DNA from 2 places in the Enterococcus mundtii genome. Region 2 is predicted to be linked to the other one. Evidence: a T-box and tRNA genes for the amino acid it is inferred to sense, from the RefSeq annotation. Region 2 holds a T-box; the other holds one or more tRNA genes.
What was found. A T-box is a leader RNA that pairs with one kind of tRNA and senses whether it is charged. The one in region 2 lies ahead of EM4838_RS02660 (valine--tRNA ligase), so its partner is inferred to be a tRNA-Val.

Region 1: it has a tRNA-Val gene. The T-box ahead of EM4838_RS02660 (valine--tRNA ligase) is inferred to sense a tRNA for this amino acid. The anticodon was not compared.

Annotation. Positions count from the first base shown of each region.
Region 1 covers NZ_CP018061.1:2,808,938-2,824,894, reverse strand. Annotated here, with positions in the region: gene dusB (tRNA dihydrouridine synthase DusB) at 1-669, shown strand, start outside; gene lysS (lysine--tRNA ligase) at 785-2,281, shown strand; rRNA gene EM4838_RS13195 (16S ribosomal RNA) at 3,195-4,755, shown strand; rRNA gene EM4838_RS13190 (23S ribosomal RNA) at 4,986-7,900, shown strand; rRNA gene rrf (5S ribosomal RNA) at 7,992-8,107, shown strand; tRNA gene EM4838_RS13180 (tRNA-Val) at 8,120-8,192, shown strand; tRNA gene EM4838_RS13175 (tRNA-Lys) at 8,196-8,268, shown strand; tRNA gene EM4838_RS13170 (tRNA-Leu) at 8,276-8,357, shown strand; tRNA gene EM4838_RS13165 (tRNA-Thr) at 8,384-8,456, shown strand; tRNA gene EM4838_RS13160 (tRNA-Gly) at 8,467-8,538, shown strand; tRNA gene EM4838_RS13155 (tRNA-Leu) at 8,556-8,641, shown strand; tRNA gene EM4838_RS13150 (tRNA-Arg) at 8,652-8,725, shown strand; tRNA gene EM4838_RS13145 (tRNA-Pro) at 8,735-8,808, shown strand; tRNA gene EM4838_RS13140 (tRNA-Ala) at 8,826-8,898, shown strand; tRNA gene EM4838_RS13135 (tRNA-Met) at 8,927-9,000, shown strand; tRNA gene EM4838_RS13130 (tRNA-Ile) at 9,015-9,088, shown strand; tRNA gene EM4838_RS13125 (tRNA-Ser) at 9,111-9,200, shown strand; tRNA gene EM4838_RS13120 (tRNA-Met) at 9,212-9,285, shown strand; tRNA gene EM4838_RS13115 (tRNA-Asp) at 9,304-9,379, shown strand; tRNA gene EM4838_RS13110 (tRNA-Gly) at 9,381-9,451, shown strand; tRNA gene EM4838_RS13105 (tRNA-Ile) at 9,464-9,537, shown strand; tRNA gene EM4838_RS13100 (tRNA-Ser) at 9,562-9,649, shown strand; tRNA gene EM4838_RS13095 (tRNA-Glu) at 9,664-9,735, shown strand; tRNA gene EM4838_RS13090 (tRNA-Ser) at 9,749-9,838, shown strand; tRNA gene EM4838_RS13085 (tRNA-Met) at 9,851-9,924, shown strand; tRNA gene EM4838_RS13080 (tRNA-Asp) at 9,943-10,015, shown strand; tRNA gene EM4838_RS13075 (tRNA-Phe) at 10,019-10,091, shown strand; tRNA gene EM4838_RS13070 (tRNA-Gly) at 10,096-10,166, shown strand; tRNA gene EM4838_RS13065 (tRNA-Ile) at 10,178-10,251, shown strand; tRNA gene EM4838_RS13060 (tRNA-Glu) at 10,272-10,343, shown strand; gene EM4838_RS13055 (hypothetical protein) at 11,799-14,585, shown strand; gene EM4838_RS13050 (hypothetical protein) at 14,988-15,957, shown strand, end outside.
Region 2 covers NZ_CP018061.1:565,914-581,870, forward strand. Annotated here, with positions in the region: gene EM4838_RS02655 (redox-sensing transcriptional repressor Rex) at 166-819, shown strand; T-box leader at 923-1,135, shown strand; gene EM4838_RS02660 (valine--tRNA ligase) at 1,183-3,828, shown strand; gene EM4838_RS02665 (bifunctional folylpolyglutamate synthase/dihydrofolate synthase) at 3,950-5,263, shown strand; gene EM4838_RS02670 (HAD family hydrolase) at 5,253-5,906, shown strand; partial or broken gene radC (RadC family protein) at 5,970-6,503, shown strand; partial or broken gene ltrA (group II intron reverse transcriptase/maturase) at 7,258-9,177, shown strand; partial or broken gene EM4838_RS02685 (JAB domain-containing protein) at 9,283-9,438, shown strand; gene EM4838_RS02690 (cold-shock protein) at 9,588-9,788, shown strand; gene rnjA (ribonuclease J1) at 10,120-11,799, opposite strand; gene EM4838_RS02700 (DNA-directed RNA polymerase subunit epsilon) at 11,801-12,013, opposite strand; gene efrA (multidrug efflux ABC transporter subunit EfrA) at 12,397-14,127, shown strand; gene efrB (multidrug efflux ABC transporter subunit EfrB) at 14,124-15,884, shown strand; gene EM4838_RS02715 (gamma carbonic anhydrase family protein) at 15,957-15,957, shown strand, end outside.

The DNA of each region.
Region 1 (15,957 bases), 1.1 Mb from region 2:
ATCAAAGCTGAAGCAGGTGCAAAATGGTTATTAGACCCTGATAAAGTCTATGAAATGGTTCATGCAGTTGCATCGGCAGTTGATGTGCCAGTTACTGTGAAAATGCGTATTGGTTGGGACGAAGAACATGTTTTTGCTGTCGAAAACGCATTAGCTGCTCAAGCAGCCGGTGCCGGTGCAGTAGCCATGCACGGACGAACACGTGTGCAAATGTATGAAGGAAAAGCCGATTGGGAAGTGTTAAAGGAAGTCAAAAAACATCTAACGATTCCTTTTATGGGTAATGGAGACGTCAAAACGCCAGAAGATGCAAAACGCATGTTGGAATACGTGGGTGCCGATGGCGTCATGATCGGACGTGCTGCTTTAGGGAATCCTTGGATGATCCATCGGACGCAACATTATTTAGAAACTGGAGAGCTGATTCCGGAACCAACCGCACGCGAAAAAATTGCTACTGCAAAATTACATCTAGAACGTTTAGTTGATTTAAAAGGAGAAACCATCGCCTGTCGTGAGTTTCGGACACACGCTTCCTACTATCTAAAAGGTGTCTCCCGGGCAGCCAAGATCAAATTAGCGATCAATAAGACTGAGAAACAGCATGAAATCAATGAACTGCTTGACCAATTGGTTGAAAAAAGTGAAAAATTATCACTTCAATCTTAGGAAGTTATTCTAAGTTTTTTGCGAAATTCAAGCCGAAACACTAAGTTCGGCTTGCTTTTTTTGCGTTTCATTGGCATTATAAGGAAGAGAATAAGATGAGAATGGAGGAACTTTTGTGACTGAGGAACAACAAAATCAATTAGAAGATTTAAACGATCAAATGATTGTTCGTCGTGAAAAAATGGAGCAATTGAGAGAAAATGGGATCGATCCATTTGGTAAGCGATTTGAGCGTACACATAATTCCCAAGAATTGCACGAATTATTTGATCCACGTACAAAAGAAGAATTGGCGGAGATGGCATTGACAGCGAGTGTTGCTGGCCGTATGATGACACGCCGTGGAAAAGGTAAAGCTGGATTTGCTCATCTGCAAGACAGAGAAGGCCAAATCCAAATCTACGTACGCAAAGACCGAGTAGGTGAAGAAGCTTATGAAGTATTCAAACATGCTGACTTAGGAGATTTCTTTGGCGTAACTGGAGAAATCATGAAAACTGATACAGGTGAGGTATCGATTAAAGCCTCTGAAATCGTCATCTTATCAAAAGCACTTCGTCCATTACCAGATAAATATCATGGATTAACGAACATCGAACAACGATACAGACAGCGTTACCTTGATTTAGTAAGTAATAGAGATAGTTTTGACCGCTTCATGAAACGCAGTCAAATCATTAGTGAGATCCGTCGCTATTTAGATGGGAACGGCTATATCGAAGTTGAAACACCAGTCTTGCATAATGAAGCCGGTGGAGCAGCAGCACGTCCGTTTATCACACATCACAATGCGTTAGATATGGATCTATATCTACGTATTGCGTTAGAACTTCATTTGAAACGTCTGATCGTTGGTGGTATGGAAAAAGTTTATGAGATCGGCCGTGTATTCCGTAATGAAGGAATCGATACGACCCACAACCCTGAGTTCACGATGCTTGAAGCATACACTGCATATACTGATTTTCAAGATGTGATGAACTTGACAGAAGGTATCATCCGTAATGCAGCTGAAAAAGTATTAGGAACAGCTAAAATCACTTATGCAGGTCAAGCAGTTGATTTAGAGAGTGATTTCAAACGTGTGCATATGGTCGATGCAATCAAAGAGCATACAGGTGTTGATTTCTGGAAAGAAATGACCTTAGAAGAAGCACTAGCGATTGCAAAAGAACACCAAGTTGAAGTGACAGAAGCAATGGGTGTTGGTCACGTCATCAATGAATTCTTTGAAGCGTTTGTGGAAGAAACCTTAGTGCAACCTACTTTTGTCTATGGACATCCAGTAGAAGTTTCTCCATTGGCGAAGAAAAATCCTGAAGACCCACGTTTTACTGACCGTTTCGAATTGTTCATCACAGGTAAAGAATTTGCTAATGCCTTTACTGAGCTGAATGATCCAATCGATCAAAGAGAACGTTTTGAAGCGCAAGAAAAAGAACGCGAGCTTGGAAACGATGAAGCACATGGTTTAGACGAAGACTTCTTAGAAGCGCTAGAATATGGCATGCCACCAACTGGCGGACTAGGTATCGGAATCGACCGTCTAGTCATGCTATTGACCGATGCTCAATCGATCCGTGACGTATTACTATTCCCAACCATGCGTTAAATCTGAGACATAAATAGAAACAACCAGTTCAGGGAACCAAACCGACAATAGCCAGAAATGTTTTTTATTTCTAGCTGCTGTCGGTTTATTTTTTAGAGAAAAAATGAGATAACTTTGCTTGAAATCTTGTTCTATATTTAAGACTTTATTGAAACTAATTTTTAAGTAAATGCGTATCAATGAACCATTTCAGAGAAAGTTATGGAAAGGGATAAGATAGATATAAAAAAAGAAAACGGAACCATTAGAAATGAGTCTACTTTATAGAAGTTTCAGCGTAATTGCAATGGCGAATGATTTATGTAGATAAAGGTTTTCAACATCTTTATGCCATGCGAAAAGCGAACGTTTAAATCGTTTTTCAGTATATTAATCGTATAACTAAAAAACTTGAAAAAACACAAAAAAATTCGTTGACCAATAAGATTTTAGTTGGTATATTATTATTTGTTCAAAAGTTAAGTTTCATAACTTCTGAATGATCATAAAAAAGTTCTTGACGTGTGGGACAACACATGATAAGATAACCAAGTCGCTTGTGAACGACAACAGATAAACGTTGATTTCGCAAAGAAAAAAACAAAATTAACTGTTGACAAATAACAAACGATAAGTTATGATAAGTGAGTTGCTAAAACGACCTCATGAAAAAAGAGTTCAAAAAAACTTTTAAAAAATAGTTGACAATCATTCGAGAGTTTGCTAAGATATAAAAGTTGCTACGGCAATCACAAACGATAAGTTGAGACAGTTGTGTTTCATTTATCACGTAGACCTTTGAAAACTGAACAAAGTAAGACAAACCAAATGTGTAGGGCGTCTTGATTCAATTCAAGACAACAAACATTTTTAACAAGCAAGCAATATGCTAGCAAACAATTGAGCTTAACAATCGAAAGATTGTTCTAACTTTTATTATGAGAGTTTGATCCTGGCTCAGGACGAACGCTGGCGGCGTGCCTAATACATGCAAGTCGAACGCTTCTTTTCCCACCGGAGCTTGCTCCACCGGGAAAAGAGGAGTGGCGAACGGGTGAGTAACACGTGGGTAACCTGCCCATCAGAAGGGGATAACACTTGGAAACAGGTGCTAATACCGTATAACAATCGAAACCGCATGGTTTCGTTTTGAAAGGCGCTTTACGGTGCCGCTGATGGATGGACCCGCGGTGCATTAGCTAGTTGGTGAGGTAACGGCTCACCAAGGCCACGATGCATAGCCGACCTGAGAGGGTGATCGGCCACATTGGGACTGAGACACGGCCCAAACTCCTACGGGAGGCAGCAGTAGGGAATCTTCGGCAATGGACGAAAGTCTGACCGAGCAACGCCGCGTGAGTGAAGAAGGTTTTCGGATCGTAAAACTCTGTTGTTAGAGAAGAACAAGGGTGAGAGTAACTGTTCACCCCTTGACGGTATCTAACCAGAAAGCCACGGCTAACTACGTGCCAGCAGCCGCGGTAATACGTAGGTGGCAAGCGTTGTCCGGATTTATTGGGCGTAAAGCGAGCGCAGGCGGTTTCTTAAGTCTGATGTGAAAGCCCCCGGCTCAACCGGGGAGGGTCATTGGAAACTGGGAGACTTGAGTGCAGAAGAGGAGAGTGGAATTCCATGTGTAGCGGTGAAATGCGTAGATATATGGAGGAACACCAGTGGCGAAGGCGGCTCTCTGGTCTGTAACTGACGCTGAGGTTCGAAAGCGTGGGGAGCAAACAGGATTAGATACCCTGGTAGTCCACGCCGTAAACGATGAGTGCTAAGTGTTGGAGGGTTTCCGCCCTTCAGTGCTGCAGCTAACGCATTAAGCACTCCGCCTGGGGAGTACGACCGCAAGGTTGAAACTCAAAGGAATTGACGGGGGCCCGCACAAGCGGTGGAGCATGTGGTTTAATTCGAAGCAACGCGAAGAACCTTACCAGGTCTTGACATCCTTTGACCACTCTAGAGATAGAGCTTCCCCTTCGGGGGCAAAGTGACAGGTGGTGCATGGTTGTCGTCAGCTCGTGTCGTGAGATGTTGGGTTAAGTCCCGCAACGAGCGCAACCCTTATTGTTAGTTGCCATCATTTAGTTGGGCACTCTAGCAAGACTGCCGGTGACAAACCGGAGGAAGGTGGGGATGACGTCAAATCATCATGCCCCTTATGACCTGGGCTACACACGTGCTACAATGGGAAGTACAACGAGTCGCGAAGTCGCGAGGCTAAGCTAATCTCTTAAAGCTTCTCTCAGTTCGGATTGTAGGCTGCAACTCGCCTACATGAAGCCGGAATCGCTAGTAATCGCGGATCAGCACGCCGCGGTGAATACGTTCCCGGGCCTTGTACACACCGCCCGTCACACCACGAGAGTTTGTAACACCCGAAGTCGGTGAGGTAACCTTTTTGGAGCCAGCCGCCTAAGGTGGGATAGATGATTGGGGTGAAGTCGTAACAAGGTAGCCGTATCGGAAGGTGCGGCTGGATCACCTCCTTTCTAAGGAATATTACGGAGACTACACACGTTTGTCGATACTTTGTTCAGTTTTGAGAGGTCTACTCTCAAAATTTTGTTCATTGAAAACTGGATATTGAAGTAAAAATGTAAGTAATACAAACCGAGAACACCGCGTTGAATGAGTTTTTTAATAAGTTCAATTGCTTATTTTTCTTGATTGGACTTCTATCGCTAGAAGAAAGATCAAAACCCAACCGTAAGGTTGATAAGGTTAAGTGAATAAGGGCGCACGGTGGATGCCTTGGCACTAGGAGCCGATGAAGGACGGGACTAACACCGATATGCTTTGGGGAGCTGTACGTAAGCTATGATCCAGAGATTTCCGAATGGGGGAACCCAGCATCTTTTATAGGATGTTACGTATACGTGAATACATAGCGTATACGAGGTAGACGCAGAGAACTGAAACATCTAAGTACCTGCAGGAAGAGAAAGAAAATTCGATTCCCTGAGTAGCGGCGAGCGAAACGGGAAAAGCCCAAACCAATGAGCTTGCTCATTGGGGTTGTAGGACTCCGATATGGTAGTTCTTTCAGATAGTCGAATGACTTGGAAAAGTCAGTCAAAGAGGGTGAAAGCCCCGTAGATGAAATTTGGAAGGCACCTAGGAGGATCCTGAGTACGGCGGAACACGAGGAATTCCGTCGGAATCCGGGAGGACCATCTCCCAAGGCTAAATACTCCCTAGTGACCGATAGTGAACCAGTACCGTGAGGGAAAGGTGAAAAGCACCCCGGAAGGGGAGTGAAATAGAACCTGAAACCGTGTGCCTACAACAAGTCAAAGCCCGTTAATGGGTGATGGCGTGCCTTTTGTAGAATGAACCGGCGAGTTACGATTGCATGCGAGGTTAAGTTGAAGAGACGGAGCCGCAGCGAAAGCGAGTCTGAATAGGGCGTTTGAGTATGTAGTCGTAGACCCGAAACCATGTGATCTACCCATGTCCAGGTTGAAGGTGCGGTAAAACGCACTGGAGGACCGAACCCACGTACGTTGAAAAGTGCGGGGATGAGGTGTGGGTAGCGGAGAAATTCCAAACGAACTTGGAGATAGCTGGTTCTCTCCGAAATAGCTTTAGGGCTAGCCTCGGAATTGAGAATGATGGAGGTAGAGCACTGTTTGGACTAGGGGCCCATCTCGGGTTACCGAATTCAGATAAACTCCGAATGCCATTCATTCATATCCGGGAGTCAGACTGTGAGTGATAAGATCCATAGTCGAAAGGGAAACAGCCCAGACCACCAGCTAAGGTCCCAAAATATATGTTAAGTGGAAAAGGATGTGGGGTTGCACAGACAACTAGGATGTTGGCTTAGAAGCAGCCACCATTTAAAGAGTGCGTAATAGCTCACTAGTCGAGTGACCCTGCGCCGAAAATGTACCGGGGCTAAACATATTACCGAAGCTGTGGAGTACACCTTTAGGTGTATTGGTAGGAGAGCGTTCTAAGGGCGTTGAAGGTAGATCGTGAGGACTGCTGGAGCGCTTAGAAGTGAGAATGCCGGTATGAGTAGCGAAAGACAGGTGAGAATCCTGTCCACCGAATGACTAAGGTTTCCTGGGGAAGGCTCGTCCGCCCAGGGTTAGTCGGGACCTAAGCCGAGGCCGACAGGCGTAGGCGATGGACAACAGGTTGATATTCCTGTACTCGTTGTTTTTGTTTGAGCAATGGAGGGACGCAGGAGGCTAAGGAATGCAGACGATCGGAAATGTCTGTCCAAGCAGTAAGTCTTGATAGGAGTCAAATGCTTCTAACTTTAAGGACAAGCTGTGATGGGGAGGGAAATAATAGTACCGAAGTTCCTGACGTCACACTGCCGAGAAAAGCTTCTAGTGAGAAAACAACGACCCGTACCGCAAACCGACACAGGTAGTCGAGGAGAGAATCCTAAGGTGAGCGAGAGAACTCTCGTTAAGGAACTCGGCAAAATGACCCCGTAACTTCGGGAGAAGGGGTGCTGATCGTCAGATCAGCCGCAGTGAATAGGCCCAAGCGACTGTTTATCAAAAACACAGGTCTCTGCAAAATCGTAAGATGAAGTATAGGGGCTGACGCCTGCCCGGTGCTGGAAGGTTAAGAGGAGTGCTTAGCGTAAGCGAAGGTACGAATTGAAGCCCCAGTAAACGGCGGCCGTAACTATAACGGTCCTAAGGTAGCGAAATTCCTTGTCGGGTAAGTTCCGACCCGCACGAAAGGCGTAACGATTTGGGCACTGTCTCAACGAGAGACTCGGTGAAATTTTAGTACCTGTGAAGATGCAGGTTACCCGCGACAGGACGGAAAGACCCCATGGAGCTTTACTGTAGTTTGATATTGAGTGTCTGTACCGCATGTACAGGATAGGTAGGAGCCGTAGAAGTCGGAACGCTAGTTTCGATGGAGGCGCTGGTGGGATACTACCCCTGCGTTATGGCCACTCTAACCCGCACCACTTATCGTGGTGGGAGACAGTGTCAGATGGGCAGTTTGACTGGGGCGGTCGCCTCCTAAAGAGTAACGGAGGCGCCCAAAGGTTCCCTCAGAATGGTTGGAAATCATTCGAAGAGTGTAAAGGCAGAAGGGAGCTTGACTGCGAGACCTACAAGTCGAGCAGGGACGAAAGTCGGGCTTAGTGATCCGGTGGTTCCGCATGGAAGGGCCATCGCTCAACGGATAAAAGCTACCCTGGGGATAACAGGCTTATCTCCCCCAAGAGTCCACATCGACGGGGAGGTTTGGCACCTCGATGTCGGCTCGTCGCATCCTGGGGCTGTAGTCGGTCCCAAGGGTTGGGCTGTTCGCCCATTAAAGCGGCACGCGAGCTGGGTTCAGAACGTCGTGAGACAGTTCGGTCCCTATCCGTCGCGGGCGTTGGAAATTTGAGAGGAGCTGTCCTTAGTACGAGAGGACCGGGATGGACTTACCGCTGGTGTACCAGTTGTTCTGCCAAGGGCATTGCTGGGTAGCTATGTAGGGAAGGGATAAACGCTGAAAGCATCTAAGTGTGAAGCCCACCTCAAGATGAGATTTCCCATTTCTTTAAGAAAGTAAGATCCCTGAGAGATGATCAGGTAGATAGGTCAGGAGTGGAAGTACAGTGATGTATGGAGCGGACTGATACTAATCGATCGAGGACTTAACCAAAATAAAATGAAAAAACTCGGAGAGTTTCTTACTGATACTTCAAATCCAGTTTTGAGTGAACAAGATTTACTCAAATATAGATAACACCAAGTGTGGTGGCGATGGCGAGAAGGATACACCTGTAACCATGCCGAACACAGAAGTTAAGCTTCTTAGCGCCGATTGTAGTGAGGGGTTGCCCCTTGTGAGAGTAGGACGCCGCCACGCTTTGTTATCTTTGGAGGTTTAGCTCAGCTGGGAGAGCATCTGCCTTACAAGCAGAGGGTCAGCGGTTCGATCCCGTTAACCTCCATATGAGCCGTTAGCTCAGTTGGTAGAGCATCTGACTTTTAATCAGAGGGTCACAGGTTCGAGCCCTGTACGGCTCATATTTTTGCGGGTGTGGCGGAATTGGCAGACGCACTAGATTTAGGATCTAGCGCCTTACGGCGTGGGGGTTCAAGTCCCTTCACCCGCATCATATGATTTATTCTATTTTTTTACGCCGGCTTAGCTCAGTTGGTAGAGCATCTGATTTGTAATCAGAGGGTCGAGGGTTCAAGTCCTTTAGCCGGCATCGTAAATACGCGGAAATAGCTCAGTGGTAGAGCACCACCTTGCCAAGGTGGGGGTCGCGGGTTCGAACCCCGTTTTCCGCTTTGCCAATGTACTACGCGCCGGGGTGGCGGAACTGGCAGACGCACAGGACTTAAAATCCTGCGGTGAGTGATCACCGTACCGGTTCGATTCCGGTCCTCGGCATTACAAATATGCGCCCATAGCTCAATTGGATAGAGTGTTTGACTACGGATCAAAAGGTTAGGGGTTCGACTCCTCTTGGGCGCGTTAGTTTTACGGGAAGTAGCTCAGCTTGGTAGAGCACTTGGTTTGGGACCAAGGGGTCGCAGGTTCGAATCCTGTCTTCCCGATTAGTAAATAGTTTCAAGGGGCCTTAGCTCAGCTGGGAGAGCGCCTGCTTTGCACGCAGGAGGTCAGCGGTTCGATCCCGCTAGGCTCCATTTCATTTAAATAATGAATACTTTTTTTCGCGGTGTAGCTCAGCTGGCTAGAGCGTCCGGTTCATACCCGGGAGGTCGGGGGTTCGATCCCCTCCGCCGCGATTATTTAAGAGCCTGGACCTTTAGCTCAGTTGGTTAGAGCAGACGGCTCATAACCGTCCGGTCGTAGGTTCGAGTCCTACAAGGTCCATAGCGACGTTGTATTTCATATTGGAGGATTACCCAAGTCCGGCTGAAGGGAACGGTCTTGAAAACCGTCAGGCGGGTAAAACCGTGCAAGGGTTCGAATCCCTTATCCTCCTTTTCATATTATCGCGGGATGGAGCAGTCTGGTAGCTCGTCGGGCTCATAACCCGAAGGTCGTAGGTTCAAATCCTGCTCCCGCAATTAAAAACTAAAAACATTGGTTCCGTGGTGTAGGGGTTAACATGCCTGCCTGTCACGCAGGAGATCGCGGGTTCGATTCCCGTCGGGACCGCCACGCGGGTGTAGTTTAGTGGTAAAACCACAGCCTTCCAAGCTGTTGTCGCGAGTTCGATTCTCGTCACCCGCTTTTAGTTTTTATGGGCCTATAGCTCAGCTGGTTAGAGCGCACGCCTGATAAGCGTGAGGTCGATGGTTCGAGTCCATTTAGGCCCATTTATTCAAAATCTTAATGGTTTTGGGGAAGTACTCAAGTGGCTGAAGAGGCGCCCCTGCTAAGGGTGTAGGTCGGGAAACCGGCGCGAGGGTTCAAATCCCTCCTTCTCCGTTTCATTTTTATCTGGCCCGTTGGTCAAGCGGTTAAGACACCGCCCTTTCACGGCGGTAACACGGGTTCGAATCCCGTACGGGTCATTAGCTTTATATTGGAGGATTACCCAAGTCCGGCTGAAGGGAACGGTCTTGAAAACCGTCAGGCGGGTAAAACCGTGCAAGGGTTCGAATCCCTTATCCTCCTTTTTCATATTATCGCGGGATGGAGCAGTCTGGTAGCTCGTCGGGCTCATAACCCGAAGGTCGTAGGTTCAAATCCTGCTCCCGCAATTAAAAACTAAAAACATTGGTTCCGTGGTGTAGGGGTTAACATGCCTGCCTGTCACGCAGGAGATCGCGGGTTCGATTCCCGTCGGAACCGTTTGGCTCGGTAGCTCAGTTGGTAGAGCAATGGATTGAAGCTCCATGTGTCGGCAGTTCGATTCTGTCCCGCGCCATACTGCGGGTGTAGTTTAGTGGTAAAACCACAGCCTTCCAAGCTGTTGTCGCGAGTTCGATTCTCGTCACCCGCTTTAGTTTTTATGGGCCTATAGCTCAGCTGGTTAGAGCGCACGCCTGATAAGCGTGAGGTCGATGGTTCGAGTCCATTTAGGCCCATTACTTTCATATTTTTACCTGGCCCGTTGGTCAAGCGGTTAAGACACCGCCCTTTCACGGCGGTAACACGGGTTCGAATCCCGTACGGGTCATCGAAGATACTTCATGTAAGTATCTTTTTTTGCTCTTTGACAAGTAGTGTTGGCGAGTTAAAATTGAAAGAATTTCATCGAGAATCAATCGAAGCAGAAATAGGCTTCGATTGATTCTTTTTTTTGGATCGATCTTGGAAAACCTAGCCCTGGATCAAGTCAATACGGTAAAAAAATGGAAGGAATGGCGGTATCTATCAGTCACTCGTTTGCTGGCCTTAATATTATTGTTCCTTCCAATGTCCCGTTACTATAAGGTATTTAGAAGGTATTTTTGATTCCCTTTCTATATTTGATCACTTTCATCCTACATCTCATATAACCCACTGTTGGTTGATTATCTAACCCTACATGAATCATGTAGGAGAAGGTCTACCTTCTTTTTTTCAGAAAGCCAATTCTTTGGAAAATGATTTTTTTGTCTGTTAAACTAAGTAATTTTTGTAGGTTCATCCATGGAGATATCCTTTCTTGAGCAGCTTTGTTTTTATCAGTTTACTTCATTATAGAGCCTGTATCATCTTTTGACTGTAGAGCTGAGAAAATGATTATTCTCATCATATAAATCTACTATTTTCTTCAACCTATCAATTTGCTGATGTTATGGGAGAGTATTTTTTTCGTGATTTTAAAATAAATGGGTAATTTTTATAGGAGTAGTCACTATACTATAATTAGTTAGAATGTACGAAATATGACGTCATAAATCTATAAATTTTAAACTAGATGATAGAAAAATTTAGTTAGAAGGATTATATGGTAGGAGAAGAAGCAACAGAAAACCATAGAAATGTTGCTGGTTTTAAAAAAGAAATAAATAGGCTACCTTGTAGGTCAGAAGATTTTTTCATTCCTTAGGAACAAATTGGTACAAAAATTATCAAGCAAAAGGAGACTCGGAACTTGAAAGTCAGCGCTCAAATAAGAAAGTAAATGCAAGTAAAAAGATACGATGAGTAGGGAGGGAACCTGTTTAGTCAAAACAAGTAATATCTATAAATTAGAAAAGAAGATTCGATAGATACATCGAAAACAAACCAATTTTCGTCCGCACTATCCCCCTATTAACCGTCAACTGAAATGAAGCTTGAAGATAATGGCGTTGTATCCATAGAAGCAGAAGCGACTCTACCCTAGCTTCAAATCATATCCCGAATGATTGAAACCTGTTGTACCTATCAATGTGACAATGCTGGACATACAGCGAATAGAGATGACGATCTTAGTCTGGATTTAGTTACAGTGTCGGTTATACGAGCATTCATCAAACAAAAAAGTAGGTGTATCGAATTTGTTTTATCTGAATAGACGTCTCGTATTGAACCAAATGAGAGTAGTCAGCAGCCGTAGAATCGGAAATGTAGAAACAGAAAATAAACATTGATCTGATAACTTTTAAAATTGGGTAGAACTATTTACAGAATTTTGGCAAAGGAAAATATGAATACCGAAAAAATGATGAAAGAAAACAATAAAAATGAATTTCTCCAAAAACTACAGATATTAACATTAGCACTTTCGTTAAAGGAAAATAATCAAAGAGTTGCTTCACCAGATTTTTATAGTTCACTGTATTCAACGTACATAAAAATGCTAGAAAATGATGATGATCAATCCTTTATTGATATAGAAAACCAGTCAAAAGTGATTGATTCACTGAAAAGATCTATGGATTTTTATAGCAGTGATCATCCAAGTTTTCTACAGAAAATCATTGAAAAAATGACCAATGATGATCCAACAGACTTCATGCTTTTCCAAAATTTGAATAATCTAGATAAAGATGGAAATAATTTACAACATTATTGTGGCTGGATCGTTTATAAAAGGGAAAATGATTTGTTTGTTGTTCAAGTAGATAGAAAAGAGAAATTTGGTGTAGGACAGGTGTCATATGCTAGGATTCCACTAACAAAAGCACCTTGTTTAAGTGAACTATTTTTTTTGAAGTTGAATGTGCAAAATTCAGAAGACTTCTCTTTATTCCATGGGATCAAGTCAATTTCAGCTGGGTTTCAGGAAATTCCTGTTTTAAATAGTATAGTAAAAAAAGGAATGGACAATCCGGTCAGTGCCTTAGAAGATATCTTTAAAATACTAGTGTTCCACTATATAGCAGACATTTTTTCGGTAAATACTACTGATAGGATAAAGTCACTCTGGCATGGAGCTAATATTCAGCTGACTATACAAATACGTGAAAGTCTTCTTGCAGCGATAAAAACGGACAATCACATCTGGAATGACCAATTTGACTACATTTTTGATTATTATTTGTATCAAACTGGAAATATTGGAATCAAGGCAATTTTACCTAGTAATAAACAAAATGAGTGGCGGGACAGTATCAAAAAAAGTTTTAATAGTGATCCTTATATCCTTGCATTGATGAGTAGTGATGGAAAGATTTTGGATATAGATGAGGAGCTATTGCAAAAAAAACTTGTCTTAACCGTCAAACCATTAAATGTACTGTATGATAGAGAACTCCCATTAGTCAGTTCGATTGAATTGATGAATACACTCTATCATGATGGAATAATGATCACTATCTATGAAGATCGGTTGACTATGATCAAGAACCCTATAGCAAAAGAAATGAATCAACGTTTCCTTTCAAGACTACAAGAGCGATACCAAGAAATAAATAAAGAAATGAAACGACGTATCATAAAGAATCAACCAGAAGAACTAACTCTGGAAAGTAATAGTTATAGTTTAGTTCAGCTAGGAACAAACGTAGTATCAACAAATGATAGTAGTTTTGTTCAAACAGAAATAATGAAACAACAGAAAAAATATGTTTTTTCACGAAACATAGATATGTTGGCTTTAACGTTATCGTTAAAATCCAATGATGATATCAATTGTTTCCCAGGAATTTATGATCTATTATTTTCGACCTACATTAAAATGATCAAAAATGACCAAGAAGATTTTTTTATTGATAAGCAACGGCAACCACATATTATACAGTCCTTACAACGAACGATAGAGATTTATAAACTAACAAACATAGAAGACTTACATAATATTTTTGGGAATTTAAGAAATAATGATCCAACGGACTTTGTACTGTTTCCAGCTTATTTTCATATGTTAGATCCAAAAGAAGGCGGGCATATTTGTGGATTGACCATATATAAAAGAGACAATGAATTTATGATTATGCAAGTAGATAAAGAGTCTTTTTTTGAATCAGGTGCAGTCTCTTATGTTAAAGCACCGTTAAAAAATATTCAGGAGTTAAGTCAAATTATCTTCTTTGCACGAGAATTTTTTGATTTTAAGCCATATGGTATCTTAAGAAAAATCGAAGCTATTTCTCATAAATTTAAAGCGATCCCATCGATAAAATTAGCCCATCAAACTACTGGTAATTGTGGAATTATTGAAATCGAAGCTACTTTGAGATTGATTTTATTCCACTGTAAAAAGGATCTCTTTGCTTTACAAACGTGTGATCGAATCACACCAAAATGGGGTAAAGATAGTCAATATTCAGCAACCATAGAGATGAAGGTACGATTTGTTGAGGCAATGAAAGGAACAGATCAAGAATGGAATCAAAATTTTGATTATGTATTGGGTTATTATCTTTATCGAAAAAAACAATCGATAAAATGGGGAGAAGCACAATTATCTATACATAAAGATTATTGGTATACAACCATACGTCATTTATATTCTAATGATCTTTACATTGTAGAAATACTGAATAGCGGGGGAATGATCCCAGCTGACTTTGATGTATCTTTAAAAGAGAAAATGATAGAACTCGTAGGAAAAGCAGGTATATTGTTGAACAGAGAAATCAAAGTAGTCGGGTTATCTGACCTATACAAAGAAATTCGAGAGAATACCTATGAACTAGAATTATTAAAAGGAAGACTCTCCTTTCTCAAAATCCCTGTGGCAAAAGAAATGTTAGACTACTATATTGCTCGCATAATGATAAAGAATATAGAAATAAAGAAGGAAATCAATCGACGTATCGGCATTGAACCAAAAGAATCTACCTGCCAAATGATGGAACGTCTGCCAATAATATCCCCTCCTGCTAGCGTTCAAAGCCTTCCACTATCATCACCTACTTCTCAAAGAACAACAGGGACTATGGTATCTGTGTCGAATCGTTTTATTTCAATGATTGATCAAGTAAAACAGGTGTCAAAAGATAAAAATCAGCGTTTAGTCAGTAAACAAGTCAAATGTAAAGTGCAGAATACATTGACAAAGTAACTGATGGATTTTGAAAAATATAAATTGTGGTTTTAATAAGTCAAACAATAGAGTTCTTTTAGTTGTGAACTTACTTAATAAATTGACGGATAACGATAAGTTCGTAATATGGTATGGGAAATCCAAAATCACTACCTAGGAGGAGAGAATGATATGGACACGGAAGATGAATTTATTAAAAGACTAGATATGCTAGCTTTAGCACTATCACTGGATACAATGTCGGAAAACTTTCGTTCATCATTAGGAATGTATGAATTGGTTTTTTCAACGTATATCAGCATGATCAAGAACGATCCTGATGAATTTTTCACTGAGAAAGGGCAACGGGCGAGAGTACTTGAATCATTACAACGATCAAAAGAATTCTGTAGCATTGAAAATAGAGAGAACCTGAAAAAATTGTTGGAAAATATGAGGGATAATGATCCAACAGATTTTATGATATTTCCTATTCCTCTTAAGAGTCCGATTAGCGAATATATGATGCCTCAGTTAAGTACCTTAACAATCTATAAAAGAGAAGATTATTTTGTTGTGACGCAGGTAGAGAATGGACAACTGGATGAGCTAAGACAACAGGATTATTTTTGGATACCTTTAATGGACGTAGTTAGTTTGTGTGAAATTATCACCTTTGATCGTAATGCTATTGGGTCAATTGATTCAGAAGTACCCAATATAGTTGATGAAATCAGAGGAATTTCAGACCAATACCAAGTTACGTCTACGCCCGTTGATAAAAAAGAAACTATAGCGTTCAATGATCATTGGATCAGTAAAGTAGAGAGTGCTTTGAGGATCATTTTGTCCAATTGTCGCACAAATGAATTTTTTATTGAGTCCACTATACCACCGCTCCCAACATGGAACATGAAACATCCTGATCCGAATATTGAAATGAAAAAAAGATTTCTTGAAGCGGTCAAAGGTAAGAAACAAGAATGGAACGAACAGTTTGACTATGTTTTTGATTATTTTTTATATAAGAAAAATCGATTGATTGAAAATTCTGTCGTAGCAACAGAGAGTTTTTATCCACCGTGGCCGAACATCGTTGAATTTCTATTTGTAGAAGATCCCTATATAGTAGCATTGCGTAAAAGCAACGGTGATATTTCAAGGACTGTTAGCACGGAACTATCTTATCTAAGAAACAGAATGGAAATGTCCGTAGTAGATGTATTAGATACATTAGACCAATTAGATGGGGGAGAGGTCATCGATTTACCATTTAATGAGTTAGTAAATGGGCTTCATAAGAATCGCGAAATCATTAGCGTTTATAGAGAACGATTACCTCTAATCAGACTTCCGATCGCTAAGGAGATGACCCAACTTTGTCTTTCAAAAATGGAAGTTCGCTCTGAAG
Region 2 (15,957 bases):
TTAGCCTCGAGAAATAAGGCGCCATCCACAAAAATTGTATGTCAAATTTTGTGGATGGTACCTTATTTTTCTTGTTTTTCATGGAGTTAAGCTTCCTCCTATTGCGAGGTTCCTTGTTCCATGCTAAACTAAAATTATGTGAAATGATTAACAAGGAGAAACGATATGCGAGAAAAATCAGAAACGTTACCAAAAGCAACAGCGAAACGGTTGCCTTTATATTTGCGCTATTTGAATATGTTGAATGATTCTGGTGTTCAACGAATCAAATCAAATGAATTTAGTGAGATCACACAAGTACCTTCTGCCACGATCCGCAGAGATTTTTCTCATTTAGGAGAATTAGGACGAAGCGGTTATGGGTACGATGTTCCCTATTTGATTGAAGTATTTGATCGAATTTTGAACACAGAGGAAGAAAAAAGAATCGCTTTAGTTGGTTTTGGGAATTTAGGAAAAGCATTGAAACACAACAATTTCAGAAGAAATGCAAATTTGAATATTGTTTGTGTATTTGACAATGATCCAGCCATCGTCGGAAAAGAAATCGAAGGTGTGATGGTTTATCCTATGGATCGCTTTAGTGAAATCGTTGAAAAAGAAGGAATCAAAGTGGCGATATCAACTGTGCCAAGTAAGTATTCACAAGCAGCCATCGACGAAATCGTCAAAGGAGGCATTACTGCGATCTTGAACTTTGCACCAGATCGTGTCAACGTTCCGCCACATGTCCATATGCAATACATCGATCTGACAACTGAACTACAGACGTTGATCTATTTTGATGAAAATTATTCGCAAGTCTTTCCTTCCAAGTAAAAACTAAGCGGGAAGATCGTGCAAAAGTGGCGTTTTTATGTGAATCGAACAGCGATTCATCAAGAGCTTTTATTGACTTTGGCTACTAACCATTGTAAAATGAGTCAAGATGTTGATCAAGAGGAGTAACTAGTCCGACGTTTAGAGAGAGAGAACGAATGGTGGAACGTTCTTAGCGAAAGCTAGTGAAGGTAGCTTGGGAGTTTTTGTCTTGAATCGAGTAGAGATGAACGAGTAGTGATCGTTAACTCACTTTGAGAGGTAATAGGCAACTATTACAAATTAGGTGGTACCGCGTAATTTATACGTCCTAAATACGAAAGTATTTAGGGCGTTTTTTTTATTTCAAAGGAGGAAGACAGTATGACGGAAGAAAAGAATCTATCGACAAAGTATAATCCGCAAGAAGTTGAAGCGGGGCGTTATCAAAACTGGTTAGACGAAGATTTGTTCAAACCTAGTGGCGACAAAAAAGCAAAACCTTATTCAATCGTTATCCCACCTCCCAATGTGACTGGTAAACTCCATTTAGGTCATGCTTGGGATACAACATTGCAAGACATGTTGATTCGACAAAAAAGAATGCAAGGCTATGATACGTTATGGTTACCGGGGATGGACCATGCAGGGATTGCAACGCAAGCAAAAGTAGAAGAAAAACTACGTGAGCAAGGTGTTTCTCGTTATGATCTAGGTCGCGAAAAATTTATTGATCAAGTATGGGAATGGAAAGAAGAATATGCCGGTCATATCCGTGAACAATGGGCAAAAATGGGTTTATCTTTGGATTATAGCCGTGAACGCTTCACCTTAGATGATGGCTTGTCTGAAGCTGTTCGTAAAGTATTCGTTAGCCTATACGAAAAAGAGTTGATCTATCGTGGCGAATACATCATCAATTGGGACCCACAAGCACGCACAGCTCTTTCTGATATCGAAGTGATCCACAAAGAAATCGAAGGTGCCTTTTATCATATGAGCTATGAATTGGCTGATGGTTCAGGTGTGGTGGAAATTGCAACGACTCGTCCAGAAACGATGCTTGGTGATACGGCGATCGCTGTTCATCCAGAAGATGAGCGTTACCAAGCATTGATTGGTAAAAAAGTCATTTTACCACTAGTGAATAAAGAAATACCGATCATAGCAGATGAATATGTCGACATGGAATTTGGAACAGGGGTTGTAAAAATCACGCCCGCACATGACCCAAATGACTTTGAAGTCGGTAACCGTCATGACCTCCCACGAGTGAATGTCATGAATGAAGATGGCACGATGAATGAATTGGCAGGTAAATATCAAGGAATGGACCGTTTTGCAGCACGTAAAGCGATCGTTGCGGATCTAAAAGAACTTGGGCGTCTGATCAAAATCGAAACGATGATCCACAATGTAGGCCATTCTGAGCGTACAGGGGTAGTTGTTGAACCTCGTTTATCAACACAATGGTTTGTAAAAATGGCACCTTTAGCTGAAAAGGCGATCCAAAATCAAGAAACTGATGATGCAGTTGAGTTTTTCCCACCACGTTTCAACCAAACCTTCTTACGCTGGATGGAAAATGTTCATGACTGGGTAATCTCACGTCAACTATGGTGGGGACATCAGATCCCTGCGTGGTATCATAAGGAAACTGGTGAAATGTACGTGGGCATGGAAGCACCAGCAGACAGTGAAAACTGGTTACAAGATCCCGATGTGTTGGATACTTGGTTCAGTTCAGCGCTATGGCCTTTTTCAACAATGGGCTGGCCTGACGAAGACAATGAAGATTACCAACGTTACTTCCCAACAAGTACATTAGTAACAGGTTATGATATCATCTTTTTCTGGGTAAGCCGAATGATTTTCCAAAGCTTGGAATTTACAGAACGTCGTCCATTTGAGAATGTACTGATCCATGGATTGATTCGTGATGAACAAGGACGCAAGATGAGTAAATCTCTTGGAAATGGGATCGATCCAATGGAAGTCATTGAAAAATACGGTGCTGATGCGTTACGCTGGTTCTTATCCAATGGTTCAGCACCAGGACAAGACGTACGTTTTAGTTACGAAAAAATGGATGCTTCTTGGAACTTCATCAATAAAATCTGGAACGCTTCTCGTTTCGTTATCATGAATGTTGAAGGAATGACCGTAGAAGATATTGATCTTTCAGGTGAGAAAACTGTAGCCGATCGTTGGATTTTGACACGTTTGAATGAAACAATCGCTAAAGTGACTGACTTATTTGAACAATTTGAATTTGGTGAGGCAGGTCGCCAATTGTATAACTTTATCTGGGATGATTTCTGTGACTGGTACATCGAGATGAGTAAAGAAACACTTTACGGTGAGGATGAAGTAGCGAAACAAACCAACCGTAGTATTCTTATCCATACGTTGGATCAGATCTTACGCTTATTGCATCCGATCATGCCATTTGTCACAGAAGAAATCTGGCAACACATCCCTCATAAAGGCACATCTTTAGTAGTTGCTGACTATCCAGTCGTGCAACCGGAATACGATGATGAAGCTGCTTCAAAAGGGATGGAAGTACTGAAAGAATTGATTCGTTCTGTACGTAATATCCGTTCTGAAGTGAATACACCATTATCAAAACCAATCACGTTACTGATCAAAACAAATGATCCGAAGATCGATCAATTCTTAAATGAAAACACTAGCTATATCGAGCGCTTCTGTAATCCAGAAGAGTTGACGATCTCAAGTGACGTAACTGCACCGGATCTAGCAATGTCAGCGGTCTTGACTGGCGCAGAAATCTTCTTACCTTTAGCAGGGCTGATCAACATTGAAGAAGAAATCCAACGTTTAGAAAAAGAACTAGCAAAATGGACAGGCGAAGTGAAACGTGTACAAGGAAAATTAAGTAATGAGCGTTTTGTATCGAATGCACCGGATGATGTAGTTGAAGCAGAGCGTGCAAAAGAAAAAGATTATTTAGAAAAACAAGCAGCTGTCAATGAACGTATTGCGCAATTAAAATCAATCAAATAAAACGAAAGGGAGAGGTGACGGAAGTTGCCTCTCTTTTTTAAGTAAAAAGAGTTCTTCTGGATTTCATTGTTTCCTACGTAAGCTTTTTTGTTATAATGAAGAGGAATGGGGGGATAGTAACGTGAAAATCGAAGAAGCAATCAATTGGATCCATAGCCGATTACCATTTGGCTCACGTCCTGGATTAGACAGAGTAGAGGCCTTATTAGAGGTAGTCGGACACCCAGAAGAAAAAGTCAAAACGATCCATATTGCAGGGACGAATGGCAAAGGTTCAACAGTGACTTATTTAAGATATTTATTAGAAGAAGCCGGCTTGACAGTCGGAACATTTACCTCCCCATATATCGAATCCTTCAATGAGCGCATTTCGATCAATGGACAAGGCATTCCTGATGAATCATTGATTCGACTAGTAAAGAAATATCAACCGCTAGTTGAGCAGATGGATCAATTTGAAGCAGTAGCTGGCATTACCGAATTTGAAACGTTGACTGCTATGGCATTTGATTATTTCTTGGAAGAACAAGTGGACGTCGCGATCATTGAAGTGGGATTGGGTGGTTTACTCGACTCAACAAACGTAGCGAAACCTTTGTTGACGGGTATCACAACGATTGGTATGGATCATACAGATATTTTGGGCGACACGATCGAAGAAATCGCTGCTCAAAAAGCAGGGATCATCAAACAAAATGTGCCACTGGTCACTGGAAATATCGTACCTGAAGCCTTGGCAGTGATCGAAAAACAAGCAAAATTAAAAAATGCTACACAACACGCATGGGGAGAGGCTTACACAGTCAGTTACAAACATCCGGCAGAAGAGTGGGGCGAAATTTTTTCATTCCAAAATGAGTTTGGCAAAATCCCTAAGTTGACGATCCATATGATCGGGAGACATCAAGTTGAAAATGCGGGTATGGCGATTGAAATGTATCAAATCTATTGTGGACGGATGAATCTTCCATTCCGTGAAAAAGACGTGATCAATGGCTTGAAAAAGGCGCAATGGCCAGGTCGTATGGAACGATTAAGTGAAGAACCCTTAGTGATTTTAGATGGGGCGCATAATACCCATGCGATGGCACGCTTAGTCCAAAATCTTAAACAAGAATTCAAAGGCTATCATGTCCATCTTTTGTTCTCTGCTTTACGAACAAAAGAGGTTGATAAAATGTTACACCAATTACAAGAAGTACCAGATGCAACAATCTACGTCACTACTTTTGATTATCCTAAAGCAATCGAGTTGTCGGATATCCAAGCAACGACTGATGAGAAAGTTACGATTGTTTCAATGTGGCAATTTGGGCTTGCAGAGATCTTGGAGAAGATGACGGCTGAGGATGTTCTTGTAGTGACAGGTTCACTCTATTTTATTTCGGAAGTGCGACGTTTGCTTGTACAGTTGGGAGGAAAAAATGAAAGTTAATGCAGTGATTTTTGATATGGATGGCTTATTATTTGATACAGAGATCGTTTATTATGAGGCATCCCAAACAGTAGCCGATCGGATGGGGTTTCCCTATGACAAAGAGCTTTACTTGCGATTTTTAGGCGTTTCTGATGAAGAAGTTTGGGCGAACTACCATACTATTTTTTCAAGCTTTGGTCGAGAAACTGTCCAAAAATTTATCGACGATTCCTATCAAGAAACGCTTGATCGTTTTGCTTCAGGTCAAGTTGAATTAAAACCAGGTGTTTTAGAATTCTTGAACTTTTTGGAAGAAAAAGATATCCCAAAAGTAGTCGCATCAAGTAATCAGCGACATGTCATTGAACTGTTGCTAGAAAAAAATAATCTACGTCATCGTTTTGATACGATCGTCTCAGCTGAAAATGTCAAACGTGCAAAACCAGATCCAGAAATCTTTTTACATGCCCATGCGTTTTTAGGTACTGAAAAAGCGGAGACATTGATATTAGAAGATTCACAAAATGGGGTATTAGCAGCGTATGGTGCAGGAATTCCAGTAATCATGGTGCCAGATTTACTAGCACCTTCTGATGAATTAGCCGCTAAGACAACAGCGATTGTTTCTTCACTTCACGAAGTTCCGGCATTGATCAAATAAAAATAAAATAAATATCCTCCTTTTCCGTATCTTATTTTGAGCGCACGGGAAAGGAGGTTTTTTATGGAAAAAAATTTGCTTCAAACAGTACCCGCTACGTCTCTACCAAGGGAGAGGATGGAGACTTATGGAGAGGATGCGTTATCAGATCAAGAGCTTTTAGCCATTTTGCTTCGGACTGGTCAGCATCCGTATAATGTATTAGAAGTTGCGGGTACGTTATTGAAGAAATTTGGTGGTTTAGCGCTCTTGAGACAAGCAACACTAGCAGAATTAGAAGCGGTTCGTGGGATTGGTCGGGTCAAAGCCTTAGAGATCAAAGCATTGATCGAGCTGGGTCGACGGATACAAGTCGATCAGTTGCGTCAAACGACGACTGTCCATGCGAGTTATGAATTGGCAAAAGAATTGATCCTAGAACTAAAAGATCAAAAACAAGAACATTTAGTTTGCATCTATCTCGATACCAAAAATCAAATCTTACTAAAGAAAACCTTGTTCATCGGGTCATTGGATCAGACAATCGCACATCCACGTGAAGTGTTCCATTACGCAGTCCGCTATTCAGCAGCACGGCTTGTACTTGCTCATAATCATCGTGAGACACGTTCGTAATTGAAAAGATTACGCACGTCCTCTCAGAAATAAGAGAGTCGTGAACTCTTTGCTTGATAGGTGAAATGAAGGAGTAACGTCCTGAAGCGCTTACTCTGATACTCCGACATGCGTCATTTCATATATTGGGAATGAGGTGTGAATCTCGGTGAAGTCGGCTGAAAGATACCGTCTGTTGATTAAAATAGTGAACTGCAACGAAATCTCTCTAGCGGTAGAGGGTGTATCTGATAGGTCGGGAGTCGTTAAACTTGATAAGGTGAGAATGTGGTGAAACACTGACGAACCAGCGAATGAAATATCCATAAGTGGCGAATACCTAGAAATGGGTAAGGCTAACAGTAGGTTAGTTATGTTCCGTGGGCGAGTACCTATGGTGGTTCCGAAAGCTCCATGCACAGTTACAGGCTGTGGAGAGAACATTGGGTAAGAGTTGGCACCTAAGTCAAGACATAAGATAAAGCAAAGGGAACGTGGAAAGCTGTCATCGTGGAGAGAGTATACTCAATGAAGCGATTTTAAGGGGAATCATAAAGAGGAAACTTAAATTTGTGGCAGTGAGAGTGGAGGCACGAGCGAAGAAATTTCTGTAATGGAGATGGAGCAACAGCCTCTAGCCGTTAGTTTGATATACTTCAACTCAGTCATAGCAAAGGATTCTGGTATGACTCAAAAGGTCACGTACCTATAAGGAGCGTGATAGACCTTGAAAGAAAGTTTTAAGAAGATCCCTAGAATGAAAAACACACGGTTACGCCATGCGGAATATTATGGTATGACCGAAGTCTTCGATTCAATCTATGAGCGAAGTAATAAGGGCGAAAAATTTAAAAACTTGATGACGATCATCACCTCAACAGATAATATTCTTCTAGCCTATCGAAATATCAAACGTAATAATGGTAGTGCGACACCTGGAATAGATAAGGTGACTATCTACGATATCGAGAAGCTGGATACAGAGGAGTTTGTCAACAAAGTCAGGAAACGTTTCACTCATTACAATCCTCGAAAAGTAAAACGAGTAGAGATTCCCAAGCCGAATGGGAAAACCAGACCACTAGGAATCCCATCAATGTGGGATAGAGTCGCACAACAATGTATCCTACAAGTCCTTGAACCAATCTGTGAACCAAAGTTTTATAAACACAGCTTTGGCTTTCGACCAAACCGTTCAGCAGAAAACGCTGTTTCTACAGCGGCGGGGCGAATTAATCGAGCAAAAATGCAATAGGTAGTCGATGTAGACATCAAAGGATTCTTCGATGAAGTCGATCATACAAAATTATTGCGACAGATATGGACATTGGGAATACAAGACAAACAACTACTCGTGATTTTGCGTAAAATGTTAAAAGCACCTATCCAAATGCCTAATGGAGAAACGATCTATCCAACGAAAGGGACACCACAAGGCGGGATTCTTTCCCCGTTGTTGGCAAACATCAATTTGAATGAATTTGATTGGTGGATCGCGAAACAATGGGAAAGTTTCAATTGTGAAAACATTAATGACTATTACAACGAAAAGGCTGAAAGATGGAATCACCAACATAGATATAAACGGTTGAGAAAAACGTCAACACTAAAAGAAATGTATATAGTCCGTTACGCAGATGACTTTAAAATCTTTACAACTACAAGAGCAAATGCTGAAAAGATTTTTACAGCAAGCAAAATGTGGTTGGAAGAACGGTTAAAACTACCTATCTCTCCAGAAAAATCAAAGATTACAAATCTGAAAAAGAAAAGTAGTGAGTTTCTTGGATTTGAATTGAAAATGGAACGTAAAGGATACGACAGAATGGGACGTAAGAATTATGTTTGCCAATCCCATATTTGTGATAAAGCCAAAAAGAGGATCAAGAAACAGCTCAAAGATCAGATAAAATTGATACAAAAAGCACCAAACGGCAATGATGTTACCCGTCACCTAAACATTTACAATAGTATGGTTATCGGGATTCACAATTATTATCAAATCGCAACACAAGTCAATGCCGATTTGATGCCGATCCAGTATCAATTAACCCAAGTTGAGAAGCACAGATTTAAATATTTGGGAATAAAGAAGACATCAAAATATAAAACTCGTGATAAAGGTATTCGACCGTATCTAAAATCGAAAATGACAAGGTATATTAACGATATACCGATTATACCGATTGGTTTTATAAAGACGAGAACGGCTTTAATGAAGCACAACGGTGTGTGTAAGTATACAGAAGAAGGTAGAAAACTGATTCATAAAAAGCTTCAAGTAGTTTCAGTGCAAGCACTTCAATGGCTTAGAAGCCATCCAGTGATTGGCGAACGAGCAACAATTGAGTTTAACGATAATCGTATTTCTCTATTTGTGACCCAACAAGGAAAATGTGCGGTTACAGGCGAAGAGTTGGATGTCACACAATTGCACTGTCACCATAAAATCCCATGGATCAAATCAAAAGATGACCGATACTCTAATCTCGTTTTGATTAGCGATACCATTCATCGATTGATTCACGCAACACGTGAAGACACACTTCTATCTTATTTGCAAGACCTTAACTTGTCGGATTCGGAATTAGAGAAAGTCAATAAATTGCGAGTAGCAGTAGGAAACACAAAAATTTCATTCAGTAATCAATTTAAAACCGGACTGAGACAAACATGAAGTAATGAACTAACGGGGGAACGCCGTGTACGGTGAAAGTCGTACGCACGGTGTGAAGTGGGGGAAAAACTGGCGATAACATCAAAGGTTTACCTATCGCTATCCAGCGGCAACGTTCTTCCGTCCAAGCAAGACATGCGATTGACACGACGCATTCAGGAATGTGGAGAGATGATGGGGATCGAAGTTCTTGACCATCTGATTATTGGCAGCAAACAATACTTTAGTTTGCGTGAAGAAGGATTAATGGAAAAAGAATGATGTAGCTTTCTTGCAAAAAAAAACAACCAAGTGTACAATTATAATGTAATTTTGTTTGGGAATAGAAGTTGAAACATCTGTTGCACCTCTATCGTACACGAGCAATGTTACAATCAAATAAGTGCTTTGGCACGAGGAGGGTATTATTAATGGAAAACGGAACAGTTAAATGGTTCAACGCTGAAAAAGGATTTGGTTTTATCTCACGTGAAGATGGAAGCGACGTATTCGTACATTTTTCAGCAATCCAAGGTGACGGATTCAAAACATTAGAAGAAGGTCAAGCAGTTACTTTTGACGTAGAAGATTCAGATCGTGGCCCACAAGCTACAAACGTTGAAAAAGCGTAATCTATACGAAAATATACTGTTATGAGGCTTGCTTCGTCATGGAGCGAACCAAATAATTGATGACAGAGGTTGAAACCAACGTGTTTCCCTCGAAAAATAAGATGAGACCCACAAAAATTGTTCTTTCACATTTTTGTGGGTCTCGCTTTTTTTTCTATAAAAATCTGGGAGTAGGACATTAGTTCTCACCACCTAAAACCGAATAAACGGCGGGAACAGAAGAACCGCTTCGATAAACAAGGCGCCAGCTACAAAAATTTGAAGAACAAATTTCGTGGCTGGCGCCTTATTTATCGAGGCTGAACACTTCTGGCCCGACCTCGGTTTTAAGTTAGTTTTGATCCGGTGTCATCACCATAGGGATGATCATTGGATGTCTTTCTGTACGATCGAACAAGTAAGGTTGTAATGCACCGACCATCGCTTCTTTTAATTTGTGCTCCGAACAGTCGGGGGCATTTAGCACATCACGCAATGCGTGGAACAAAATACGTTGCGCTTCATTGATCATATCCCCTGATTCACGCATATAGACGAAGCCACGAGAAAGGATATCTGGTCCAGCTAGAATTTCTTTTTTCTTGATATCGACAGTTGTCACTGCAAGAACGAGTCCTTCTTCTGAAAGTAAATGACGATCTCGTAAAACAACATTACCGATATCACCGATTCCACTGCCATCGATATACACATCGCCAGCGACGAATTTTCCAGCTAAACGAGCAGAATCACTTGTCAATGCTAATACATCACCGTTTTCCATGATAAAACAATTCTCAGCTGGTACACCTGTGTCTTGTGCAAGAGAGGCATGGATCTTCAACATCCGAAACTCACCATGCACCGGTACAAAATATTTTGGCTTCATCAAACGAAGCATCAATTTTTGTTCTTCTTGACCACCATGACCAGATGTGTGGATATTATTGATTTTTCCATGAATTACTTCAGCACCAGCTTCAGACAATAAGTTGATCAAGTGGTTCACACTTGTTGTATTACCTGGGATCGGTGAGCTAGAAAAAATCACCGTATCATCTGGTTGGATTTGGATTTGACGATGGGTACCATTCGCAATGCGGCTCAATGCAGCCATTGGTTCACCTTGCGAACCTGTACATAGGATCATTGTTTCATTTGCAGGCAAACGATTGATTTCATGCGCATCGACAAAGGTACCGTCAGGCACTTTGATGTAGCCGAGACGTTGTCCGTTGACGATCGCATTTTCCATACTACGCCCGAAAACAGCAATTTTTCTACCCGTTGCTACAGCGGCTTCCGCTGCTTGTTGTAGACGGAAGATATTGGAAGCAAAGCTGGCAAAAATGATCCGACCTTCGATTTTCTCAAATATTTTCAAAATAGAAAGGCCAATCGTTTTTTCTGATTTCGTAAACGTTGGAATCTCTGCATTGGTACTATCTGAAAGGAGGCAAAGAACGCCTTCTTCTCCGATACGAGCCATTTTATGCAAATTTGCTGGTTCTCCTACAGGTGTAAAATCGAACTTGAAATCTCCAGTAGCCACGATGTTACCAGAAGGTGTTTTGACAACCACACCTAAAGCATCCGGAATACTATGGGTCGTTCGGAAAAAGCTGACGGATGTTTTTCTGAAACGGATCACAGTGTCTTCATTGATTTCATTTAGCACAGCGTCACGAAGTAAGCCATGTTCGTCCAGTTTATTTGTGATCAAAGCTAAAGCTAGAGGGCCAGCGTAGATCGGGATATTTGCTTGCTTTAATAAGTAAGGTATCCCACCAATATGGTCTTCGTGTCCATGAGTGATCACTAAAGCTTTGATTTTGTGTATGTTTTGTACGATATAGTTGTAATCAGGAATGACGTAGTCAATGCCAAGCAGTTCATCTTCTGGAAACTTGATTCCAGCGTCGATGATAATGATTTCATCTTGGAATTGTACCCCATACGTATTTTTCCCGATTTCACCTAATCCACCAATCGCAAAGACACCTGTCTCATTATTTTTGATGGAAAGTTTCATCTTAAAACTCCACTAATGTGAATGCTGGGTTTTCTTTTTCGTATTCTAGATGGTTACCTTCTAGAAGTTGTACGAATTCGATATTGTATGGGGTATTTTCTTCCACTCGTTGGCGTGCTTCAACATCGCTGTTTGCTTCGATGTATAGCGATTGTGTTTCTTCACGTTTTGGGTTACGGATTTTTGACTCTTGATAATAAACTTTGTAAATCATGGTTTATGTCTCCTTTATCTGCTTAAAGCAGTAATTTAGCGTATTTTTTGGACAACACAAAACGAGGGGACAAGCCACCTATGTTTTTTATACTTTAAGAAAAATACTTGATTCTCCTTAAAGAGACAAGCCTCGCATTTGCTTATCCAATTGGAATATTTTTTACTCGGATCCTCTGTATGAAACATACAATAGTTAATTGCTATTCTAGCATAAATCAAGAGATAAGTATAGAAAACGGTCACTGTAAAATGAAAAAACGTACGAAGAGAAAATATTTTTCAGAAAAAATTCTTTTTAAAAAATGTAGTGTTCTATAAAGTAGTAGATTGTGCTACTATTGAAAGTAATGGCAAGATAGAATATTTAAAGGAGATGATAAAGTGAAGTTAATGTGGCATTACACCATGCGCTACAAAAAATATTTGGTGTTGAATTTTATTTGTGTGTTCGGCTTTATTCTGATCGAACTAGGTCTACCAACTATTTTAGCACGCATGATCGATGTTGGAATCCTCAACGATGATTTTGACTATGTGAAACAACAAGGACTATTGATGATCGTGATTACTGTGATCGGGATCATAATGAATATATTTTTAGGTTATTTTGGGTCAAGGATCACGACGAATATCGTTGCAGACATTCGTGATGATCTGTTCAAACATATCCAAACGTATTCACATCAAGAGTATGAAACACTAGGCGTATCATCATTGATCACTCGTACGACCAATGATGCGTATCAAATCATGTTGTTTCTACAAAATATTTTAAGAATCGGTTTTATGGCACCGATGATGTTTGTTGTTAGTTTGTATATGGTTATGCGAACAAGTCCATCTCTTGGTTTATATGTAATTGGTGCATTGCCATTCTTATTATTGGCTGTTGTTGGGATTGCTAAGTTTTCTGAACCTTTATCAAAAATCCAACAAAAGAATTTAGACAGGATCAATAGTATCTTACGTGAAAACCTATCAGGTCTACGCGTTATCCGCGCGTTTGTAAATGAAAAATTCGAAGAAAAAAGATTTGAAAAAGTCAACGAGAACTATGCTTCAAGTTCTAAAAGCCTCTTTCGCTTGATGGCGGTTGCTCAACCTGGCTTTTTCTTCTTATTCAATATCGTGATGATTTTGATTATTTGGAGCGGTACGCTACAAATTGCAGATGGACAGTTGCAAGTAGGGAATCTAATTGCTTTTATTGAGTATATTTTCCACGCGTTGTTTTCATTTATGTTGTTTGCGAGTGTGTTTATGATGTATCCGCGAGCAGCAGTCTCTGCTAGTCGTATCCAAGAAGCTTTAAATGCTACTCCTGCTATTGTTGAAGATCCAAATGGCATATCAGAAACAAAAACGAAAGGCTACATCGAATTTAAAAATGTGACCTTCGCTTACCCTGGACATTCGCAAGAACCAGTGATTCGCAACGTCAGCTTTACTGCTTCACCTGGTGAAACAGTGGCATTTATTGGTAGTACAGGTAGCGGGAAGTCTACATTGATCCAATTGATTCCACGTTTTTATGATGTTACTCATGGTGAGATCCTGATTGACGGTGTAGATGTGCGTAAGTACAAGTTGAGTAAACTAAGACAAAAAATCGGGTTTATTCCACAGAAAGCACTATTGTTTACTGGGACGATCGCTGAAAACTTGAGATACGGAAAAGAAGATGCAACGCAAGAGGAAATGGAACGTGCGGCTGATATTGCGCAGGCGACTGATTTTATTTCTAAAAAAGCGGACGGTTATGATGAACATCTTTCTGAAGGTGGCGCAAACTTCTCAGGTGGGCAGAAACAACGGTTAGCCATTGCTCGGGCAATCATCCGCCGACCAGAAATCTATATTTTTGATGATAGTTTTTCAGCACTTGATTATCAAACGGATGCAAAACTTCGTGCAAGATTGAAAAAAGAAACAACTGAATCAACCGTATTGATCGTTGCCCAACGTGTGGGTACGATCATGCACGCCGATAAGATCATCGTATTGAATGAAGGAGAAGTAGTAGGCATGGGCACACATCGTGAACTACTAGAAAATTGTCCGATTTATTACGACATTGCCGCTTCTCAATTATCGAAGGAGGAACTAGCATGAAAAAAACCTTCGCTTCTTTTAAACGTTTAGCTCGCTATATCCGTCCTTACCGATTGACGTTTATCTTAGTGCTACTATTTACATTTTTAACGGTGGCTTTCAATGCGGCATTGCCTTATGTCGTCGGGCTTCCAACAACAGAAATCAGCAAAAATCTAGTGAATAATGAGGCAATCAATTTTTCTTATATCATCAACTGTTTGATTTGGATCGCGGTGGTTGGTACAGGTTATAGTATTTCTCAATTGCTTTCTGGGGTATTGATGACAAATGTTGTTCAGAGTGCCATGAAAGACTTGCGTAGAGATATTGAAGAAAAAATCAATCGTTTGCCGGTTTCTTATTTCGATAAAAATCAACAAGGAAATATTTTATCTCGTGTCACGAATGATGTAGATGCAGTTAGTGGCGCCTTGCAACAAGCCTTTATCGGTATCGTCAATGCAATCTTAGGGATTACGATGGCAGCAGCGATGATGTTTTATATCCAACCGGTCATGGCGTTGATTTCAATGATCATGATTCCAGCGTCAATTTGGATCTCTAAACGAGTGATCAATGCTTCTCAAAAATATTTCCAAGAAATGCAAAATTCTTTAGGTGAATTAAATGGCTATGTTCAGGAAAACATGACTGGATTCAGTGTGTTAAAAGTATACGGTCGTGAGAAAGAAACATTTGAAGGATTTCATAAGGTCAACCATAGCTTGAAACATTTTGGGTTTCGAGCAGCCTTTATTTCTGGATTGATGATGCCGTTAGTACAATTAACTGCCTACGCTACGTATATCGGTATGGCAGTTTTAGGAAGCTTTTATGTGATTTCTGGAGTCATTGTGGTTGGGCAATTACAAGCCTTTATCCAATATATTTGGCAAATCAGCCAACCAATGGGTAATGTGACGCAATTATCTTCTGTGTTGCAAAGTGCATCCGCAGCTACGAAACGGGTGTTTGAGATTTTAGACGAACCTGAGGAAAAAGAAAACAAGACCGATGTTCCTTTGCCAGAAACGATCCATGGAAATGTCTCGTTTGAACATGTCGATTTTGCTTATGATCCGAAGAAACCATTGATCCAAGACTTGAACTTTGAGGTGAAAGCTGGACAAATGGTAGCTGTTGTCGGACCAACGGGTGCTGGGAAAACAACATTGATCAACTTATTGATGCGTTTTTATGATGTGACGCATGGCGCCATCAAGATTGATGGTATTGATACGAAAGCGATGAGTCGAAGTGATGTTCGTTCCATGTTTGGGATGGTACTGCAAGATGCTTGGTTGTACGAGGGAACGATTGCCGACAACATTCGTTTTGGTAAATTAGATGCAACAGATTATGAGATCGTTGATGCAGCGAAAACAGCGAATGTCGATCATTTTATCCGAACGATGCCTGATGGTTATGAAATGGAGATCAATTCAGAAGGAGATAATGTCTCGTTGGGACAAAAACAATTGCTGACGATTGCTCGTGCGGTTGTTTCCGATCCGAAGATATTGATTCTGGATGAGGCGACTAGTTCCGTTGATACGAGACTTGAAGCGTTGATCCAAAAAGCAATGGATAAAGTGATGGAAGGACGAACGAGTTTTGTGATCGCTCACCGTCTATCAACGATCCGTGAAGCCGATCTGATCTTAGTGATGGATCAAGGCCAAATCATTGAAAAAGGAACACATGAAAGTTTATTAGCAAAAGGCGGTTTCTATGAGAAACTTTATAACAGCCAATTTGCTGAAGCAGCGGAATAATGAAAAGAGGTTTCTAGAGGCGAACAGCCTTCTAGGACCTTTTTTCTTCAATAAATGAAAAGAGGGAAAAAGA